DNA from 2 places in the Clostridium sp. BJN0001 genome. Region 2 is predicted to be linked to the other one. Evidence: predicted binding sites of a transcription regulator. Region 2 holds the regulator's gene; the other holds the start of a gene.
The links. The regulator Rex, encoded in region 2, represses fermentation and respiration genes when NADH is low (regulators of the CRP and FNR family bind a similar motif). The targets are predictions, from matches to a motif close to ATTGTTAANNNNTTAACAAT.
Positions count from the first base shown of each region.

Region 1: a site for Rex is predicted at 7,629-7,648, ahead of MTX53_RS10225 (acetyl-CoA C-acetyltransferase). Genes of this name have one in related genera too.

Region 1 covers NZ_CP094971.1:2,090,285-2,100,747, reverse strand. The annotation lists gene prmC (peptide chain release factor N(5)-glutamine methyltransferase) at 107-1,861, shown strand; gene prfA (peptide chain release factor 1) at 1,922-3,004, shown strand; gene MTX53_RS10255 (hypothetical protein) at 3,060-3,650, shown strand; gene MTX53_RS10250 (L-threonylcarbamoyladenylate synthase) at 3,672-4,721, shown strand; gene rpiB (ribose 5-phosphate isomerase B) at 4,756-5,205, shown strand; gene upp (uracil phosphoribosyltransferase) at 5,252-5,884, shown strand; gene MTX53_RS10235 (deaminase) at 5,894-6,388, shown strand; gene wecB (UDP-N-acetylglucosamine 2-epimerase (non-hydrolyzing)) at 6,415-7,566, shown strand; gene MTX53_RS10225 (acetyl-CoA C-acetyltransferase) at 7,691-8,872, shown strand; gene MTX53_RS10220 (F0F1 ATP synthase subunit A) at 9,624-10,292, shown strand; gene atpE (ATP synthase F0 subunit C) at 10,321-10,463, shown strand, end outside.
Region 2 covers NZ_CP094971.1:2,198,859-2,209,321, reverse strand. The annotation lists gene MTX53_RS10830 (sugar-binding domain-containing protein) at 1-394, shown strand, start outside; gene gap (type I glyceraldehyde-3-phosphate dehydrogenase) at 451-1,461, shown strand; gene MTX53_RS10820 (phosphoglycerate kinase) at 1,593-2,783, shown strand; gene tpiA (triose-phosphate isomerase) at 2,841-3,590, shown strand; gene MTX53_RS10810 (metalloregulator ArsR/SmtB family transcription factor) at 3,798-4,163, shown strand; gene MTX53_RS10805 (heavy metal translocating P-type ATPase) at 4,206-6,332, shown strand; gene MTX53_RS10800 (redox-sensing transcriptional repressor Rex) at 6,625-7,257, shown strand; gene MTX53_RS10795 (short-chain-enoyl-CoA hydratase) at 7,439-8,224, shown strand; gene MTX53_RS10790 (acyl-CoA dehydrogenase) at 8,311-9,450, shown strand; gene MTX53_RS10785 (electron transfer flavoprotein subunit beta/FixA family protein) at 9,464-10,243, shown strand; gene MTX53_RS10780 (electron transfer flavoprotein subunit alpha/FixB family protein) at 10,266-10,463, shown strand, end outside.

The sequences.
Region 1 (10,463 bases), 110 kb from region 2:
TTATTCTGATAAATTATATTATAAAAATTGCTTTTTTAGTTCTTTCATAGATGATATAATAAATTTTGAGTATAATATAAAAATAAAATGAGAGTGATGTGTTAATATGAAAAAATATAATGTGGGAGGTCAAGCTGTAATAGAAGGCGTTATGATGCGTGGCTTAAAAGGTGTAGCAGTAGCTGTACGAGATTCTGATGGGATTATTCATACGAGGCTTGAAAATAAAGAGCCTATTTCTAAAAAATATAAAATACTAAATCTTCCAATACTAAGAGGTTTTATTGCATTAATTGATTCGTTAAAAACAGGAATGGATTCACTTAATTATTCTTCCTCTTTTTTTAGTGATGATGAAGAAAAAAGCAAATTTGATAAATGGCTTAATGATAAGTTTGGAAAACATACTGAAAGTATAATAACAGGTTTTACTATGATATTATCATTTTTAATTGCAATCCTTCTTTTTGCATTTATTCCAACAGCAATAGCATCATTTTTTAAAAGTTTAGTAAGCTCATATATTGCATTAAATCTTATAGAAGCATTTTTTAGAATAGCTATTTTAATTTTATATATGGTTTTTATAAGTAAAATGAGTGATATATTCAGACTTCTTCAATATCATGGCGCAGAACATAAAACTATATTCTGCTATGAAAAGGAACTTCCACTTACGGTTGAAAATGTAAAAATTCAGAAACGATTTCATCCAAGATGTGGTACAAACTTTTTATTCTTAGTTATGTTTGTAAGTATAATTATTTTTACATTTACAGGATGGGGAAGTATTATAGAAAGAATGATACTAAGGATTGTTCTTATTCCTCTTATTACAGGGATAAGTTATGAAATAATAAGATGGCTTGGGAAAAATGATAACACTTTATCTAAAATTATAGCTTCTCCTGGTCTTAAACTCCAGATACTTACAACAAGAGAACCTGATGATAGTCAAATTGAAGTCGCAATAGAATCTTTAAAAACTGCAGAAGGCATAAAAGATGAAACTATAGGAGATCTTCTTAAAAGAGGAAATTTAATTCTTGAAAAAAAAGATATAGATACATCAAAACTTGATTCAGAGCTTCTTCTTGGAAATGTATTAAATAAGGAAAGAGTTTTTTTAATTACACATAAAGAAGAAAAGGTAACAGACGAGCAAAGTAAAAAATATTATGACCTTATTAATCTTAGAAGCAAGAAGATGCCAGTAAAATATATATTAAAAAAGTGTGATTTTATGGGTATAGATTTCTATATAGAAGAAGGCGTACTTATTCCAAGAAGTGATACAGAGATTTTAGTTGATAGAGTTTTAAAAAATATTAAAGAAGAAGACAAAAAAAGCGTATGTGATTTATGTTGCGGAAGTGGGGCTATAGGAATAGCACTTGCATATTATAGGAAGAATATAAATGTAGATTTTGTAGATTATTATCATATACCAGAAAAAGTAACGAAAATTAATATAAAAAATTATAATCTTGAAGACAGAACTAATTTTATTAGAAGTAACTTGCTAGATAAATTAATAGATTCTGAAAAGAAATATGATATCATAGTTTCTAATCCGCCATATATAGAAAAAGATGAAATAAATAATCTTATGGATGATGTTAAAAAATATGAACCACTTACTGCACTCGATGGAGGCACTGATGGATTAAAGTTTTATAGAGAAATATCAAAACAAAGTATTAATATATTAAATTTTTCAGGAATCCTTGCATTTGAGATTGGGTATAATCAAGGAGAAAACGTAAAAAATATAATGGAACATAGCGGATATAAGAATATAAAAATAATTAAAGATTTAGCAGGACTTGATAGAGTAGTTATAGGCGAAAAGATTGATTAAATATCAAACAATGTGATATAATATAGAAATGTGGAAAAATAAAGTTCGGAGTGATATTAAATGTTATTAGATAAATTAGCATTCATAGAAAATAAATATGAAGAATTATCAGTTAAAATAAGTGATCCAAAAGTTATCGAAAATCAAAATGAGTGGAGAAAGCTATGTAAAGAACAATCCGATATGGAAGTAATAGTAAATAGCTACAGACAATATAAGAGTGTAATAAATCAGTTAGAAGAAGATAAATCTATGCTTGAAGAAGAATCAGACAAAGAAATGAAAGATATGCTTAATGAAGAAATATCTTCATTAAATGAAAAACAAGAGAAGCTTGAAAATGATATTCAGATACTTCTTCTTCCTAAAGATCCTAACGATGATAAAAATGTTTTCGTTGAAATAAGAGGAGGAGCAGGAGGAGAAGAAGCTGCTTTATTTGCATACAACTTATTTAGAATGTATACAAGATATGCTGAAAGTCAAAGATGGCATGTTGAAATAATGAGTGAAAATGCGACTGATTTAGGTGGATATAAAGAAGTTGTATTCATGATAAAAGGTAAAGGCGCATATTCAAAGTTAAAATATGAAAGTGGAGTTCATAGAGTACAGAGAGTGCCAGATACAGAATCAAGCGGAAGAATACATACATCTACAGCAACAGTTGCTGTTTTACCAGAAGTTGATGATGTTGAAATTGAAATCGAAGATAAAGATGTAAGAATAGATGTATTTAGAGCTTCAGGACATGGTGGACAGTGCGTAAATACAACAGATTCTGCGGTAAGAATAACTCATATACCAACAGGACTTGTTGTTTCTTGTCAGGATGAAAAATCACAGCTTAAAAATAAAGAAAAAGCAATGAAAGTTTTAAAGTCAAGACTTTATGATAAAGCTGAACAAGAAAGAGCAGATGGAATTGCAGAAGATAGAAGAAGCCAGGTTGGAACAGGAGACAGAAGCGAAAGAATAAGAACATACAATTATCCGCAAGGAAGAGTTACAGATCATAGAATAAGTCTTACATTATATAAACTTGATGCATTTTTAGATGGTGATTTAGATGAAATGATAAATGCATTAATTACAGCTGATCAAGCTCAAAAGATGAAACAGATGGGTAATTCTGAGGAATAGTTTTTATAGTGCCCTACATTTATGTAGGGCTCTATGAGCATACGGAGGAATAATTTTGGATATAAATAAGGCAGTAAAAAAAGAAAAAAGCCACACAAAGATATTTTTAACTGCTATGTCAATTATAGCTTTTCTTCTTCCATGTATTTTGTATTTAAGTGGTATTAAAATAAAATTATTCTACATTATGTATCTTGTTATAATTGAATTTCTTATATTGATTTCAATTCTTGCAAAGTTAAATTTTTATCTTGTGAAATATAAATGTAAAAATAATAGATTAAAATTTAAAGTAGGACTTTTTTCAAATGAGTATGTGCTTTTATGCAATTCTGTAAAGGCTGTTCATACGATGAATTCTGATTATGATATAGAAATTATACTTATAACGGATATAAAACTTAGAAATAAAGGATTAAGAGTTATAAATGACAAAACACTAAAGCGTCATAAATATATATTAAAGATGCTAAAAAATATTGAGGATTATGATAAAAACAAAGTGTATTATATTGAAATTATAAAAAGGGGAGGGCTTAAAAAGTACTTCCTTTTGGATTGTATTTATAAAAATTGCGTTAAAGCTTTTTATACGGATGAATGTATTCAAAGCATAAAAATAGCAAGAGGTCAGATGGTAGTTTAAATTCGAAAGAAGTGTTAAAAAATGAAAACTAAGATATCAATAGTTAAAGATCCAATTAAAGATATACAAAAAATAGAGGAAGCTGCAGATATTATAAAAAATGGTGGAATAGTAGCTTTTCCTACAGAAACTGTATATGGACTTGGAGCGGATGCGACTAATTCTGATGCAGTAAAGAAAATATTTAAAGCAAAAGGTAGACCTCAGGATAATCCTCTTATTATACATGTAGCTTCAAAAAATATTGAAAGGTATGTTAAGGATATACCTGATATTGCAAAGAAACTTATGGATAAATTTTGGCCAGGACCATTAACTATAATATTAAAGAAAAAAGATATTATTCCATATGAAACAAGTGCAAAATTAGATACAGTAGGTGTAAGAATGCCAAGCAATGAAGTAGCATCTAAGCTTATTGAACTTTCTGGTACTACAATTGCTGCGCCATCAGCTAATATAAGCGGTAGACCAAGTCCAACAGATATTGAGAGATGTATATATGATTTAGACGGAAAAGTTGACTGCATATTAGGTGGGGATATATGTGAAGTTGGAGTTGAATCAACAATAGTAGATTGTAGTGTCGATCCTGCAGTTGTCTTAAGACCAGGTGGAATTACGCTTGAGATGTTAAAGAATATAGATAAAAGAATTGAAATAGATAAAGCTATTATGCAAAAGCCTAAGGAAGGTTTAAAACCTAAGGCACCTGGAATGAAATATAGACATTATGCTCCAAAAGCAAAAGTAAGAATAATTTCAGGCAAAAGAGAGAAAGTAATAGAAAAGATTAATTTATTAACAGATGAATATGAAAACTTAGGAAAAAAAGTATGCATATTAACAGTTGAAGAAAATCAGAAATTCTATAATAATGGGAAAATAGTATTACTTGGAACAAATAAAAATTTATTAACAGTTGCAAGAAATCTATTTGAAGATTTAAGAAAATGCGATGATTTAAATGCTGATATAATACTTTCAGAAGCATTTGAAGAAAAAGGCATTGGAATAGCAATAATGAATAGACTGAAGAAGTCAGCTGGATTTGATATTATAAATGTATAAATTTATATATAAATAAAATTTAGGAGGATTATTTATGAAAATTGCAATTGGCTGTGATCATGGCGGCTTTAATTTGAAACAGGAGATTATAAAATACTTAGAAAGTGAAAATTATGAAGTAAAGGATTTTGGAACAAATTCAACAGAATCATGTGATTATCCTGATTATGCACTTCCTGTTGCAGAGAGCGTTTCTAAAGGTGAATATGAATTTGGAATTTTAATATGTGGAACTGGAATAGGTGTAGGAATATCTGCAAACAAAGTTCCAGGAATAAGAGCTGCATTATGTTCTGATACATTTAGCGCTCATGCAACAAGAGAACATAATAATGCTAATATCCTTACAATGGGAGAAAGAGTTGTAGGACCTGGACTTGCACTTGATATAGTAAAAACATTCTTATCATCTGAATTTCAGGGTGGAAGACATACAAGAAGAATTGATAAAATAACAGAAATAGAAAAAAAGTATTCAAAATAAATTAGAATTGAGTAGGTGTTTTTAAATGGAAAATATAGAAAAAATGATGCAGACAAATGTTACAGAAATAGTTCATCCACTAATATTACATAAACTTGCAATTATAAGAGATGAAAAAACAGGTTCTAAAGAATTTAGAAAATTAGTTGAGGAAATTTCTATGCTTATGGCATATGAAGTAACAAGAGATCTTCCAACAGAAGAAGTAGATGTTAAGACTCCTATATGCAAAACAAAATGTAAAATGCTTGCTGGAAAGAAATTAGCAGTTGTTCCAATATTAAGAGCTGGACTTGGAATGGTTGATGGAGTTTTAAATTTAATACCAGCTGCAAGAGTAGGACATATAGGACTTTATAGAGATGAAAAGACTCTTAAGCCAGTAGAATATTTTTGCAAGCTTCCAAAAGACATAGAAGAAAGAGAAGTTCTTGTTGTTGACCCAATGCTTGCAACAGGTGGATCTTCAATAGATGCGATTACAATGCTTAAAAATAAAGGAGCAAAAAATCTTAAATTAATGTGTCTTGTTGGAGCTCCAAAGGGAATAGAAGCAGTAGTAAAAGCACATCCTGATGTTCAAATTTATTTAGCTGCAATTGATGAAAAACTAAATGAAGATGGATATATAGTACCAGGACTTGGAGATGCAGGAGACAGATTATTTGGAACAAAGTAGGGTATAATTGTGAATAGAAGAGATAAAAATAATTATTATTTAGATATTGCACAAACAGTTTCAGAAAGAGGTACTTGTCTTAGAAGAAATTATGGTTCGATTATAGTAAAAAATGATGAGATAATTTCAACTGGATATACAGGTGCGCCTAGAGGAAGAAAGAATTGCATAGATTTAAATAAATGTGTAAGAGAAAAGCTTAATGTAAAAAGAGGAACACATTATGAATTATGTAGAAGTGTGCATAGTGAAGCAAATGCAATAATAAGTGCATCAAGAAAAGATATGATAGGATCAACTCTTTATTTAGTAGGTAGAGATGCTAAAACAAAAGAGTATGTAAAAGATGCAAATTCGTGTTCAATGTGCAAAAGGCTAATCATAAATGCAGGAATAAAAAATGTAATAATAAGAGATACATATAATGAATATAGAGAAATCTTTGTTCAAAAATGGATATCTGATGATGATTCATTAAATATTGATGGAGAATATGGATATTAAATTTTTTAAAGCAGGGGGAAAAGAAAGTGAGTAGGAAAAAAGTAATTACTATATTTGGAACTAGACCTGAAGCTATAAAAATGGCTCCGCTTGTTAAGGAACTTGAAAAAAGAGAACAGATAGATTCAAAAGTATGTGTTACAGCACAGCATAGAGAAATGCTGGATCAAGTACTAGATTTATTTCATATTAAGCCTGATTATGATTTGAACATAATGAAGAAGAAACAATCTTTAACAGGAATTACAACAAGAGTTCTTGAAGGACTTGAAGAAATTTTTGAAGAAGAAAAGCCTGATATGATACTCGTTCATGGAGATACTACAACAACATTTGCAGGAGCACTTGCAGCTTTTTACAAGCAAATTAAAGTAGGCCATGTAGAGGCTGGACTTAGAACATTTAATAAATATTTTCCATATCCTGAAGAAATGAACAGAAAACTTACAGCAAGTTTAGCAGATCTTCATTTTGCACCAACTGAAGGGGCAAAGAAGAATTTGCTAAGAGAAGGAATTGATGAAAATATAATTTTTGTTACAGGAAATACAGTAATTGATGCTATGGAACATACTGTTGAAAAAGATTATACTTTTGAACATGATGAATTAAATAAGATTGATTATGATAATAAAAAGGTTATTATGATTACAGCACATAGAAGAGAAAACTGGGGACAAGGAATTGAAAACATCTGTAAAGCGCTTAACAAAATAGTTGAGGATAACAAAGATGTTGAACTAATATATCTTGTACATTTAAATCCTGTAGTAAGAGATGTTGTATACGAAAGGCTTGGAGGAAATGATAGAATTCATCTTCTTCCTCCACTTGATACAAAGGAGACACATAATCTTATGAATAAGAGCTTTATGGTAATGACAGATTCAGGTGGACTTCAAGAAGAAGCCCCTCATCTTGGAAAACCAGTTCTTGTTTTAAGAGGAGTTACAGAAAGACCTGAAGCAGTAGAAGCTGGAACAGTTAAGCTTGTAGGTACAGATGTTGATAAGATAGTAGAAGAAGCAGAAAAACTTATTAATAATAGCAAAGAATATGAAAAAATGAGTAAAGCTGTAAATCCATATGGAGATGGAATTGCATCAAAGAGAATTGCAGATATAATATTAAATTATTATAATTTAACTGATATTAATGTTAAAGAATTTAATAAATAAACTTTGACTAATATTTAACATATAAAGCTTGAAAAAATACTGATAAGTGTATATAATTAAATTATGTTAATAATTTAACAAAAGCAAATAAAAAAGTAAATTAAAATTTCAGGAGGGTTAATAGATGAAAGATGTAGTTATAGTTAGTGCAGTAAGAACAGCTGTTGGTAAATTCGGTGGCTCTTTAAAAGGAGTTCAGGCAGTTGACTTAGGAGCTACTGTTATTAAAGAAGCAGTAAAAAGAGCTGGAATTAAGAAAGAACTTGTTGAAGAAGTAGTAATGGGTAATGTTATCCAGGCTGGACTTGGACAAAATACTGCAAGACAGGCAACTATTAAATCAGGATTACCTGAAGAAGTACCTGCAATGACAATTAACAAAGTATGTGGATCTGGACTTAGAGCAGTAAGTCTTGCAGCTCAGATGATTAAAGCAGGAGATGCAGATGTTGTTGTAGCAGGTGGTATGGAAAGTATGTCAAATGCTCCATTCGCTTTAAAAGATATGAGATGGGGACATAAAATGAATAATACTCCAGCCGTTGATACAATGATAACTGATGCTTTATGGGATGCATTTAATAATTATCATATGGGAGTAACTGCTGAAAACATAGCTAAGAGATGGAACATAACAAGAGAAGATCAAGATAAATTTGCAGCAGAATCTCAGAGAAAGACAGAAGCAGCAATTAAGTCTGGAAGATTTAAGGATGAAATAGTTCCAATATCTATTCCACAAAGAAAAGGTGATCCAATTGTTTTCGATACTGATGAACAACCAAGATTCGGAACAACATTTGAAACTTTAGAAAAATTAAAACCATGTTTCATAAAAGATGGTACTGTAACTGCAGGAAATGCATCAGGAATAAATGATGGAGCAGCTGCATTTGTTGTTATGAGTGCAGACAAAGCTGAAGAATTAGGACTTAAACCTATAGCTAAAATTTTATCTTATGGTTCAAGAGGACTTGATCCATCAATCATGGGATATGGACCATTCTATGCAACTAAGAAAGCATTAGAAAAAGCCAACTTAACAGTTGATGACTTAGACTTAATCGAAGCAAATGAAGCTTTCGCAGCTCAGAGTATTGCTGTTGCAAGAGACTTACACTTTGATATGAGCAAAGTAAATGTTAATGGTGGAGCTATTGCAATTGGTCATCCAGTAGGAGCATCAGGAGCAAGAATTTTAGTTACATTACTTTATGAAATGCAGAAGAGAGATGCTAAGAAAGGTTTAGCAACTTTATGCATAGGTGGAGGAATGGGAACTGCTATCGTAGTTGAAAGAGCTTAATAGAAGTTTTTTATAAAGACTGTTCTTGGCATTTTAAAATGCTAAGGACAGTTTTCTATTATAAACTAATATATATGATATATGTATATATATTCAAAATAGTACTTTGAAATTTCAAAAAATGAATAAAGTGTTAACAGGTTTATTCATATGTATAAAAGTGGTTAACATATATATTTAAATAGAGTTATAAATACCCTGTAAAGCAGTCATTATGAGGTTTTACAATGAAATAGAGTAAAAAAACAATAAAAAAAGAAATAAATAATGAATTATAAGGTTATAATATATTCAATACTTATAAAAATTAAATTTTATTTAAATTACACAAAAGTAATATAATCTTAAGAATATTTACAAGTATATCCTTATATTTTTTTAAAAATATAGTAAAATTAAAATGAAAATGTTATCAATGAAGAATGAAGTAAGAAAAGGCATTTTCATTATTCAGAAAATTGAATTGATGATAAAAATGTATGTCATAATAAACGCAAATTAATAAAAACAAGATGTAGAGTAAGCAATTTTGAGTAAAATGAATGTAATATTAAATGATCACTAAATATAGCTGTAAATAGTCAAATATGATGTTTTAATATAGATTAAGTTGGAACTATAATTACTAATGTTAAAAAGGCAGACAAGTAAAAATTAAAAAAATGTTATTTATGATTAATTTTAAGTGATTTTTATTTATTTTGCATATTTAATATATGATAATAAGAAAAAAGAGAGGAAGTGGTTATTATTGGAGCAAAGTAAGCCTTTATTTTCTTTTAATGTTGCTGGTATTAATATTGATATTATGGGCGCAATAGTTGTTCAATGGGTAATAATATTAATACTCGGAATTGCTGGATATATGCTTACAAGAGATTTAAAAGAAAAACCAGATAGTAAGCAGGCTTTTCTTGAAAAAATCTATACAACAGTATCTGATCAAGTAAGTAATATTATGGGTGATGAGTTTACAGGCTATATACATTACATAGGCACATTGATGATTTTTCTTATTTGTATGAACTTTACAGGCTTGATAGGAATAGAACCACCTACTAAAGAGGTTAGCGTTACTATCGGTCTTGCATTAACATCATTTTTTATGATTCATTATACTTCAATAAAAAGGAATGGAGTAGGAAGTTATTTAAAAACATATCTTCATCCAGTTTTTGTAATGCTTCCAATAAATATTATGGAGAAGGCAGTATTTCCAGTTTCATTAGCATTAAGACTTTATGGAAATATGCTAGCGGCTTCAATGCTTATAAATCTTATTTATAGTGCACTTGGAAAATATGCAGTCGGTCTTCCGATATTTGTACATGGATATTTTGATTTATTTGATGGTACCATTCAAATGTTGGTATTTTCAGTGCTTACAATGATTCAAATAAAAATGATGTCAGACGAGTAAAAAATATTAGATTATAGGAGGAAATGATATGAGTTTAGGAGTTTTAGGAGCAGCAATAGCTGTATTAACAGGTATAGGAGCTGGTATTGGAATAGGAATTGCAACAGGTAAAGCAGCGGAAGCAGTTTCAAGACAACCAGAAGCTTCAGGAAAAATCTTAACATTATTAAT
Region 2 (10,463 bases):
ACTTCTTAAGCAGAAAGATGTAAAGGAAGTTACAGATAAAATAAAAAAAGCTGATATATTATTATATGGAGTAGGAAACGCATTAGAGATGGCTAGAAAGCGTGGAATATCAGAAGATAAAATTAATGATCTGATAAAAAATGGAGCAGTAGGAGAGGCTTTTGGATGTTATTTTGACAAAGACTCACATATTATTTCAGAAACTACCACAATTGGAATCAAAATCAACGAAGCTAGAAAAATAAAAACACATATTGCGGTTGCTGGTGGGAAAAATAAAATTGAGTCGATTATAGCTACTGAATTTAATGATGTTAATGGTGTGCTTGTTACTGATGAAGGAGCAGCATATGGAATAATTAACAGATTAAAGTTAGAGCATAATTTAAATTAGTTTGTAAAATTTATTTTATAAAAAATTACAAAGCATTATTAGGAGGTAATTGTAAAATGGTAAAAGTAGCAATTAATGGTTTTGGACGTATTGGACGTCTTGCATTCAGACAAATGTTCGGAGCAGAAGGTTATGAAGTAGTTGCAATCAACGACTTAACTAGCCCAAGAATGTTAGCTCATTTATTAAAGTATGATTCATCACAGGGAAGATACGCTTTAGCTGATAAAGTTACAGCTGGAGAAGATTCTATTACAGTTGATGGAAAGACAATCAAGATCTATGCTGAAAAAGATGCAAAGGATCTTCCATGGGGAAAAATCGGAGTAGATGTAGTTCTTGAATGTACAGGATTCTATACTTCAAAAGCTAAGGCTTCTGCTCATATCGAAGCAGGTGCTAAGAAAGTTGTTATTTCAGCACCAGCAGGTAACGATCTTCCAACAGTAGTTTATAGCGTAAATGAAAATGTATTAAAGGCTTCAGATACAGTTATTTCAGCTGCATCTTGTACTACAAACTGCTTAGCTCCAATGGCTAACACTTTAAACAACTTAGCTAAGATTAAAAAAGGATACATGACTACAATCCATGCTTATACTGGAGATCAAATGACTCTTGATGGACCTCAGAGAAAAGGTGATTTAAGAAGATCAAGAGCTGCTGCAGTTAACATAGTACCAAACTCAACTGGTGCTGCAAAAGCAATTGGATTAGTTATTCCAGAATTATTAGGAGTATTAGACGGATGTGCACAGAGAGTTCCAGTTCCAACTGGTTCATTAACTCAGTTAGTTGCTATCGTTAACGGTAAAGTAACTGAAGAAGAAGTAAACGCAGCTATGAAAGCAGCTAAATCTGATTCATTTGGTTACACTGAAGAAGAATTAGTTTCTTCTGATATCGTAGGAATCAAGTATGGTTCTTTATTCGATGCTACTCAGACAAAAGTTATGGATTTAGGCGATGGAACAACTTTAGTTAAAGTAGTTTCATGGTATGATAACGAAAATTCATACACTAGCCAGATGGTTAGAACAATCAAGTACTTTGCTGAATTAAAGTAATTTGATACTTAATAAGGATTCGTTGTTTGAAAAAGCATTCTTATAAGGTCCTTTAATGGGTCCGGTCTCTAAGGTTTAACTTATAAGGCCGGGCTCATTTTCAGATATATGAAAATTATGAGGTGAAAAATATGAATTATAATAAAAAGACTATCGAAGATATAGAAGTATCTGGTAAAAAAGTATTAGTAAGATGTGATTTTAATGTACCATTAAAAGACGGAAAAATTACTGATGAAAATAGATTAGTTGGAGCTATGCCAACAATAAAATATTTAGTAGAACATAATGCAAAAGTAATCTTATGTTCTCATATGGGAAAACCAAAGGGTGAACCAAAGCCTGAATTATCTTTAGCACCAGTTGCTAAGAGATTAAGCGAAATGCTTGGAAAAGAAGTAAAATTTGCTCCAGATGATAATGTTGTAGGAGAAAATGCTAAAAAGGCTATAGCAGAAATGAAAGACGGAGACGTTGTTTTACTTGAAAATACTAGATACAGAAAAGAAGAAACTAAGAATGGAGAAGAATTCTCTAAAGAATTAGCAAGTCTTGCTGAAGTATTTGTTAATGATGCATTTGGAACAGCTCATAGAGCTCATTGTTCAACTGTAGGTGTTACAGATTACTTAAAGACTGCAGTATGTGGATATTTAATTCAGAAAGAATTAAAGTTCTTAGGAAATGCCGTTGAAAATCCAGAAAGACCATTTGTTGCAATTTTAGGAGGAGCTAAAGTTTCTGATAAAATCGCAGTTATAAATAATCTTTTAGATAAAGTAAACACTATCATAATTGGTGGAGGAATGGCTTATACATTCTTAAAAGCTCAAGGATTTAAAATCGGATCTTCATTAGTTGAAGCAGATAGATTAGACTATGCTAAAGATATGATAGAAAAAGCTAAGGAAAAGGGAGTTAAATTCTTATTACCAGTTGACCACAGAGTAGCAACTGAATTTAAGGATGTAAAAGCTACAGTAACTGAAGATGAAAACATTCCAGATGGAAATATGGGATTAGATATAGGACCTAAAACAGAAGAATTATATGCAGAAGCTATTAAAGATGCTAAGACTGTTGTATGGAATGGACCTATGGGAGTATTTGAATTTGAAAACTACAATAAGGGAACTATTGCAGTAGCTAAGGCTATGGCAGATTCAAATGCAACAACTATAATAGGTGGAGGAGACTCTGCAGCTGCTGTTAATACTTTAGGATTTGGAAACAAGATGACTCATATATCTACTGGTGGTGGAGCTTCTCTTGAATTCTTAGAAGGAAAAGTATTACCAGGAATCGCAGCATTAAATGACTAATTTTTAATTTGAAATATAAAGCACTTAACAAACAAAATAAATTTTGAGGTGAAAATAATGTCTAGAAAAGCAATAATTGCAGGTAACTGGAAAATGAATAAAACTGTTGATGAAGCAGTTAAAGTTGTTAAAGAATTAGCTCCACTTGTTAAGGATGCAAAATGTGATGTAGTAATCTGCCCAACATTTGTATGCTTAGATGCAGTAAAAAAAGCTGTAGAAGGAACTAACATAAAGATAGGTGCACAGAACATGCACTTTGAAGAAAGCGGAGCATTTACAGGAGAAGTTTCTCCAAGTATGCTTGAAACTTTAGGAATTGACTATGTAATTTTAGGACATAGTGAAAGAAGAACTTATTTTAATGAAACTGATTCAGCATTAAATAAGAAAGTTAAAAAGGCTTTTGAGCATAATTTACTTCCAATTCTTTGCTGTGGAGAAACTTTAGAACAGAGAGAAAGCGGAATTACTAACGACTTTATCGCTATTCAGATTAAGAGTGATTTAGCAGGATTAACTAAAGAACAGGCTGAAAAAGTTGTTATAGCTTACGAACCAATCTGGGCTATAGGAACAGGAAAGACTGCAACTAAGGAACAAGCTAATGAAACAATTGCAGCTATAAGAAACGTAGTAGCTGGAATGTTTGGAAAAGAAGTTGCAGACAAAGTAAGAATCCAATACGGTGGATCTGTTAAACCAAATACAATTAAAGAGCAAATGGCTATGTCTGACATAGACGGCGCTTTAGTTGGAGGAGCAAGCCTTAAAGCAGAAGACTTCTCTAAGATTGTTAATTATTAATCTATAGTAATTAATAGATAGAATACACAACATTAGAATTTGCTTACATAAATATTTAATTTATGTAAGCAAGTTCTTAGTGTTGTGTATTTTTTTATTTAAAAAGTAAAATTATATGGAAAAAATGTTTGTCATATTTCAAAAAAGAGAATATAATATAATTAAACATATGAGCATATATTCATATGAGCAGAGGAGGAACAGAAAATGAAAAAAGATGAAAATGGGATTGAATCATGTAATACAACGTGTATACATGAAGATGTAGTAAATAAAGTTAAATCAGAAATACCAGATGATGAAATTTTATATGATCTAGCGGAGCTTTTTAAGACATTTGGAGATTCAACAAGAGTAAAAATTATTTGTGCACTTTTTCAGTCTGAAATGTGTGTATGTGATTTAGCATCAGTGCTTTCACTTTCGCAGTCTGCGGTATCTCATCAGCTTAGAATATTAAAACAGACTAGACTTGTAAAATTTAGAAGAAACGGTAAAGTCGTTTACTATTCATTAGATGATGACCATATAAAAGAAATATTTAATCAAGGATTTAACCATATAACAGAGTAGATGTTATAGATGAAGATAAAATAAAGTTTGGAGTTGAGGAATATGAAAAGTACAATAAAACTCTTTCTTAAAGGTCTTGGATGTGCAAACTGTGCAAATAAAATTGAGGCTAAGGTGAAGAAATTAGAAGAAATAGATGAAGCAGCATTAAATTTTTCCTTAAGTGTATTGCAGATTGAACTAGAAGATGAAAATCAGAAAGATATAGTTATTGATAAAGTAAAAAAAATAGTAAAGGAAATAGAAAAAGATGTAATTGTATCAGAGTATGATGCTGAAAATATAAGAAATAATAAATCATGTAATTTAAAGGAATGTAGAGAAGAAAATAAATTTAAGGCAGTTGTATTTAAAAATAAATGCCTATTTATAGCAATAGCTGTTTATATTTTTGCTTTTATATTAAAGAAAAACAGCAGTATATCATTTGTTTTATTTATGATAAGTTATCTTTTAGCTGGATACGAAGTCCTTTCTTCAGCTTTAAAAAATATCACAAAGTGTAAAATATTTGATGAAAATTTTCTTATGGCGCTTGCAACTGTTGGAGCACTTATAATTGGACAATATAGTGAAGCTGTAGCAGTTATGTTATTTTATCAGCTTGGAGAAATGCTTGAGGATATGGCTGTCGACCATTCAAAAAATTCAATCAAATCATTGTTAAAAGTAAAAGCAAATTATGCAAATGTTATTAAAAATGGAACTGAAATTAAAGTCTTTCCTGAAGATGTTGATATTTCTGATATTATATTATTAAAACCAGGTGAAAGAGTTCCTTTGGATGGTATAGTTCTTGAAGGAAATGGCAATATAGATACATCAGCTCTTACAGGAGAATCATATCCCAAATATGTTTCTAAAAATGATGAAGTATTATCAGGATGTATAAATTTAAATTCTATTCTTAAATTAAAAGTTACTAAAAAACTTAATGAATCAACTATAACAAGGATATTAAATCTTGTTCAAAATGCAGGAAATAAGAAAGCAAAAACAGAAAAATTTATAACTAAGTTCTGTAAATTCTATACACCAGCAGTTGTATTTTTAGCTTTAGCAATTTCTATAATTCCACCAATTATTTTAAATCAATCATTCTCTATATGGGTATATAGAGCATTATTATTTTTAGTGGTTTCGTGTCCATGTGCACTTGTTATTTCAGTACCTCTTACACTTTTCTCGGGTATAGGTAAAGCCTCTAAAAATGGAATACTTGTAAAAGGAGGAAATTATTTAGAATCATTAAAAAATGTAGGAGTTGTTGTATTTGATAAAACAGGAACACTTACAAAGGGAACATTTAAAGTTTCAAAAATAATTCCGGAAGAAATTTCAGAAGAAGAAATTTTGAAAAAAGCTGCAATAGCAGAGAACTTCTCAAATCATCCTATAGCAAAATCAATAGTAAAAGCATATGGAAAAATAATTTCAAAAGATGATATTAAAGATTATAAAGAAATTTCAGGCTTTGGTATTTCAGGAATTATTGAAGGAAGTAATACTTTAGTTGGAAATATAAAGCTTATGAAAAAAAATAATATAAATGTTCCCAAAATTGATACAGCAGGAACTATAATATACGTTGCTGTAAACAAAAAATATGTTGGAAGTATAATAATTGAAGATGAGATAAAAGAAGATTCAAAAGAAGCTATCTCACTACTTAAAACATTAGGAATACGTAAAACTGTAATGCTTACAGGAGATAATGAAAAATCTGCTAAAAAAACAGCAGAAATTGTTGGAGTAGATGAATATCTATCTTCACTTCTTCCAGAGGATAAAGTTAAAAAATTAGAGGAATTAATTAATAATCAAAAAGATAATAAGAAAGTAGTATTTGTTGGAGATGGCATTAATGATGCACCTGTACTTGCAAGAGCTGATATAGGAATAGCTATGGGAGGAATTGGCTCAGATGCAGCAGTTGAAGCAGCGGATGTTATTTTAATGAAAGACAAGCCTAAGTCACTAGCTGATGCTATAAAAATAGCTATAAGAACTAATATTATATTAAAAGAAAATATATTTTTCTCACTTGGAGTAAAGATACTCGTATTGATTTTTGGAGCTTTAGGATTTGCAACAATGTGGGAAGCAGTTTTTGCTGATGTTGGAGTTACATTAATTGCTGTAATTAATTCAATGAGAGCATTTAAGTAAATGACAAAGAATACAGGACAAATGACAAATTAAAGGGAATAGGCTCTGATTTTTAATCGAAATATTAAATATTTGAAAAAAGCAATTTTAGATTTAGTTAGAAACCTAAAATTGCTTTTCTTTTGTAATTTATTATTTAAAAGTCATGCATTAATTAATTTTTGAAATCTTATAAAAAAAATGTGATATAATTATAAATAAATTGTGTTAAAAAAATAACTAATATATAAATAGTATGATAAAATTGTATTAATATAATTTATATGATGTTTTTATAGATAAGGAGAGAAATATGTATAAAGATAAAAATATATCTATGGCAGTAATTAAGCGGCTGCCTAAATATTATAGATATCTTGGAGAGCTTGTAGAAAATGATATAGATAGAATTTCCTCAAAAGAATTAGGAGAAAAAATTGGATTTACAGCATCACAGATAAGGCAAGATCTTAATTGCTTTGGAGATTTTGGACAACAAGGATATGGATATAATGTAAAAGAATTATATAAAGCAGTAGGCTGTATTTTAGGTCTAGATAAAGAATATAAAACAGTTCTTGTAGGAGCTGGCAATATAGGCCAAGCTGTTTCAAATTATACAAGATTCGATAATCTCGGAGTAAAAATAGTTGATATATTTGATGCTAATCCTAAACTTATTGGAATGAAAATAAGAGATATTGAAATAAAAGATATAGACGTTATGGATAGTATACTTGAAAAAGATAAAGTCGATATAGGAATAATATGTGTCCCTAGAAAAAATGCTCAAAAAGTTGCAGATAATCTTATAAAAGGAGGAGTAAGGGCTATATGGAATTTTGCTCCTGTAGACTTGATAGTTCCTCCATATGTAAGGGTTGAAAACGTACATTTAAGTGAAAGTCTTATGACTCTTGTTTATTTATTAAATGAAGAAAAATAGCAGATTGACAAAAAGTCAATTTGACTTAATATTTTATTGCAAATAGTTGCTTTAAGTATTATAATTTTAGTTGAAGTGTAAAGCTTCAATTATTTTTGAGTATATTTGTTATAATATTAACAAAATCAAATTTTGTTTTTATAATTATTATAAATTATAAGGTTTAAAGGAGGATTATTACATGAAATTAGAAAATGTGATTCTTGAAAAAGAAGGACATTTAGCTATTGTAACTATTAACAGACCAAAAGCATTAAATGCATTAAATTCACAAACTTTAAAGGATTTAGATGTAGTAATGGATGATCTTGAGAAAGATACTGATATTTATGCAGTAATATTAACTGGTTCAGGTGAGAAATCATTTGTTGCTGGAGCTGATATTGCAGAAATGAAAGATTTAGATGAAAAGCAAGGAAGAGAATTTGGTATTTTAGGAAATAAAGTATTCAGAAGAATTGAAAAACTAGATAAGCCTGTAATTGCAGCCGTTAATGGATTTGCATTAGGTGGAGGATGCGAAATTTCTATGTCTTGTGATATTAGAATAGCTTCAGAAACAGCTTTATTTGGGCAGCCTGAAGCAGGTCTTGGAATAACTCCTGGATTTGGAGGCACTCAAAGACTCTCAAGAATAGTAGGCCTTGGAAAAGCAAAAGAAATGATTTATACAGCTAAAAATATTAAGGCTGATGAAGCATACAGAATAGGACTTGTAAATAAAGTAGTTCCTCTTGAAAACTTAATGGATGAAGCAAAGGCTATGGCAAGCAAAATAATGCGTAATGCACCAGTTGCAGTTAAGTTATGTAAAGACGCAATAAATAGAGGCATGCAGGTAGATATAGATACTGCTGTTAATATAGAATCAGAAGATTTTGGTAAATGCTTTGCAACAGAAGATCAAAAAGAAGGAATGTCAGCATTCCTTGAAAGAAGAAAAGAAAAAAATTTCAAAAATAAATAATAATAATTTAATTTGTCAAAAATCTATTAGAAATTTATATAATATTTTATAAACAATAGGTTTAATTAACAAGGAGGGTAATTTAAATGGATTTTCAATTAACTAAGGAACAACAATTAGTACAACAAATGGTTAGAGAATTCGCAGTAAATGAAGTAAAACCAATAGCTGCAGAAATTGATGAAACTGAAGAATTTCCTATGGAAAATGTAAAGAAAATGGGAAAACTCGGAATGATGGGAATTCCTTTTTCTAAAGAATTAGGAGGAGCTGGCGGAGATGTTTTATCATACATAATCGCTGTAGAAGAATTATCAAAGGTATGTGCAACTACAGGAGTTATATTATCAGCTCATACTTCACTTTGCGCATCAGTTATTAATGAAAATGGTACTCCAGAGCAGAAAGCAAAATACTTACCAGATCTTTGCTCAGGAAAGAAGATTGGTGCATTCGGATTAACTGAACCAAATGCAGGAACAGATTCAGCCGGACAACAGACTACAGCTGTTTTAGAAGGAGACCATTATGTATTAAATGGTTCTAAGATCTTCATAACAAATGGAGGAGTTGCTAATACTTTCATAATATTTGCTATGACAGATAAGAGCAAAGGAAATCATGGAATTTCAGCATTTATCGTTCAGAAAGATTTCAAAGGATTCTCAGTTGGAAATGTTGAAAACAAGATGGGTATTAGAGCATCTTCAACAACAGAATTAATCATGGAAGATTGCATAGTTCCTAAGGAAAACTTAATTGGAAAAGAAGGAACAGGATTTAAAGTAGCAATGCATACTCTTGATGGAGGAAGAATTGGTATAGCTGCTCAAGCTTTAGGTATCGCAGAAGGTGCTTTTGAAGAAGCAGTAGAATACATGAAAGAAAGAAAACAATTTGGAAGACCTCTTGCTGCATTCCAGGGATTACAATGGTATATCGCTGAAATGGATGTTAAGATAAGAGCAGCTAAGCATTTAGTATATGAAGCAGCTATTAAGAAACAGGAAGGCGGAAGATACACTGTTGAAGCTGCAAGAGCAAAACTTTTCGCAGCAGAAACTGCTATGGAAGTTACAACTAAGGCTGTTCAGATATTTGGTGGATATGGATTCACTAAAGAATATCCAGTTGAAAGAATGATGAGAGACGCTAAGATAACTGAAATCTATGAAGGAACTTCAGAAGTTCAAAAGATGGTTATTTCAGGAAGTATTTTAAAATAGGAGGCACTAGAGAATGAATATAGTAGTTTGTTTAAAACAAGTTCCAGATACTACAGTAGTAAAGATAAATCCAAAAACTGGTACATTAATCAGAGATGGTGTTCCATCAATAATTAACCCAGAAGATAAGCATGCACTTGAAGGCGCACTTCAGTTAAAAGAACAGTTAGGCGGAAAAGTAACTGTTATAAGCATGGGACTTCCAATGGCAAAGGCTGCTCTTAGAGAAGCTTTATGTATGGGAGCTGATGAAGCTATTCTTTTAACAGATAGAGCACTTGGAGGAGCTGATACATTAGCAACTTCAAAAGCTTTAGCAGGACTTATAAAGACTTTAGATTATGATTTAGTATTTGCAGGAAGACAGGCAATAGATGGAGATACTGCACAAGTTGGACCAGAAATTGCTGAACATTTAAATATTCCACAGGTTACTTATGTACAGAGCGTAGAAGCTGATGGAAATACATTAAAAGTTAAGAGAGCTTTAGAAGATGGATACCAAGTTGTAGAAGTTAAAACTCCTTGTCTTTTAACTGCAATTGAAGAATTAAACGAAGCAAGATATATGAATGTATCAAACATTTTTGCAACTTGCGATGATCAGATAATTGTAAAGACTGCAGACGACATAGATGTAGATAAGTCTGAATTAGGACTTAAAGGATCACCTACAAAAGTTAAAAAGTCTATGACAAAAGAAGTAAAAGGTGCTGGAGAATTAGTTAAAGAATCACCTAAGGAAGCAGTAACTTATGTACTTTCTAAATTAAAAGAGAAACACTACATCTAATATAATAGGAGGGTAATTTATTATGAATATAGCAGATTATAAAGGCGTTTGGGTCTTCGCTGAACAAAGAGAAGGCGAATTACAAAAGGTATCTTTAGAATTACTTGGACAAGGTAGAAAAGTTGCAGATAAATTAGGAGTAAAATTAACAGCTGTTTTACTTGGAAATAATATAGAAGCTTTAGCTAATACATTAGCTGAGCACGGAGCTGATGAAGTT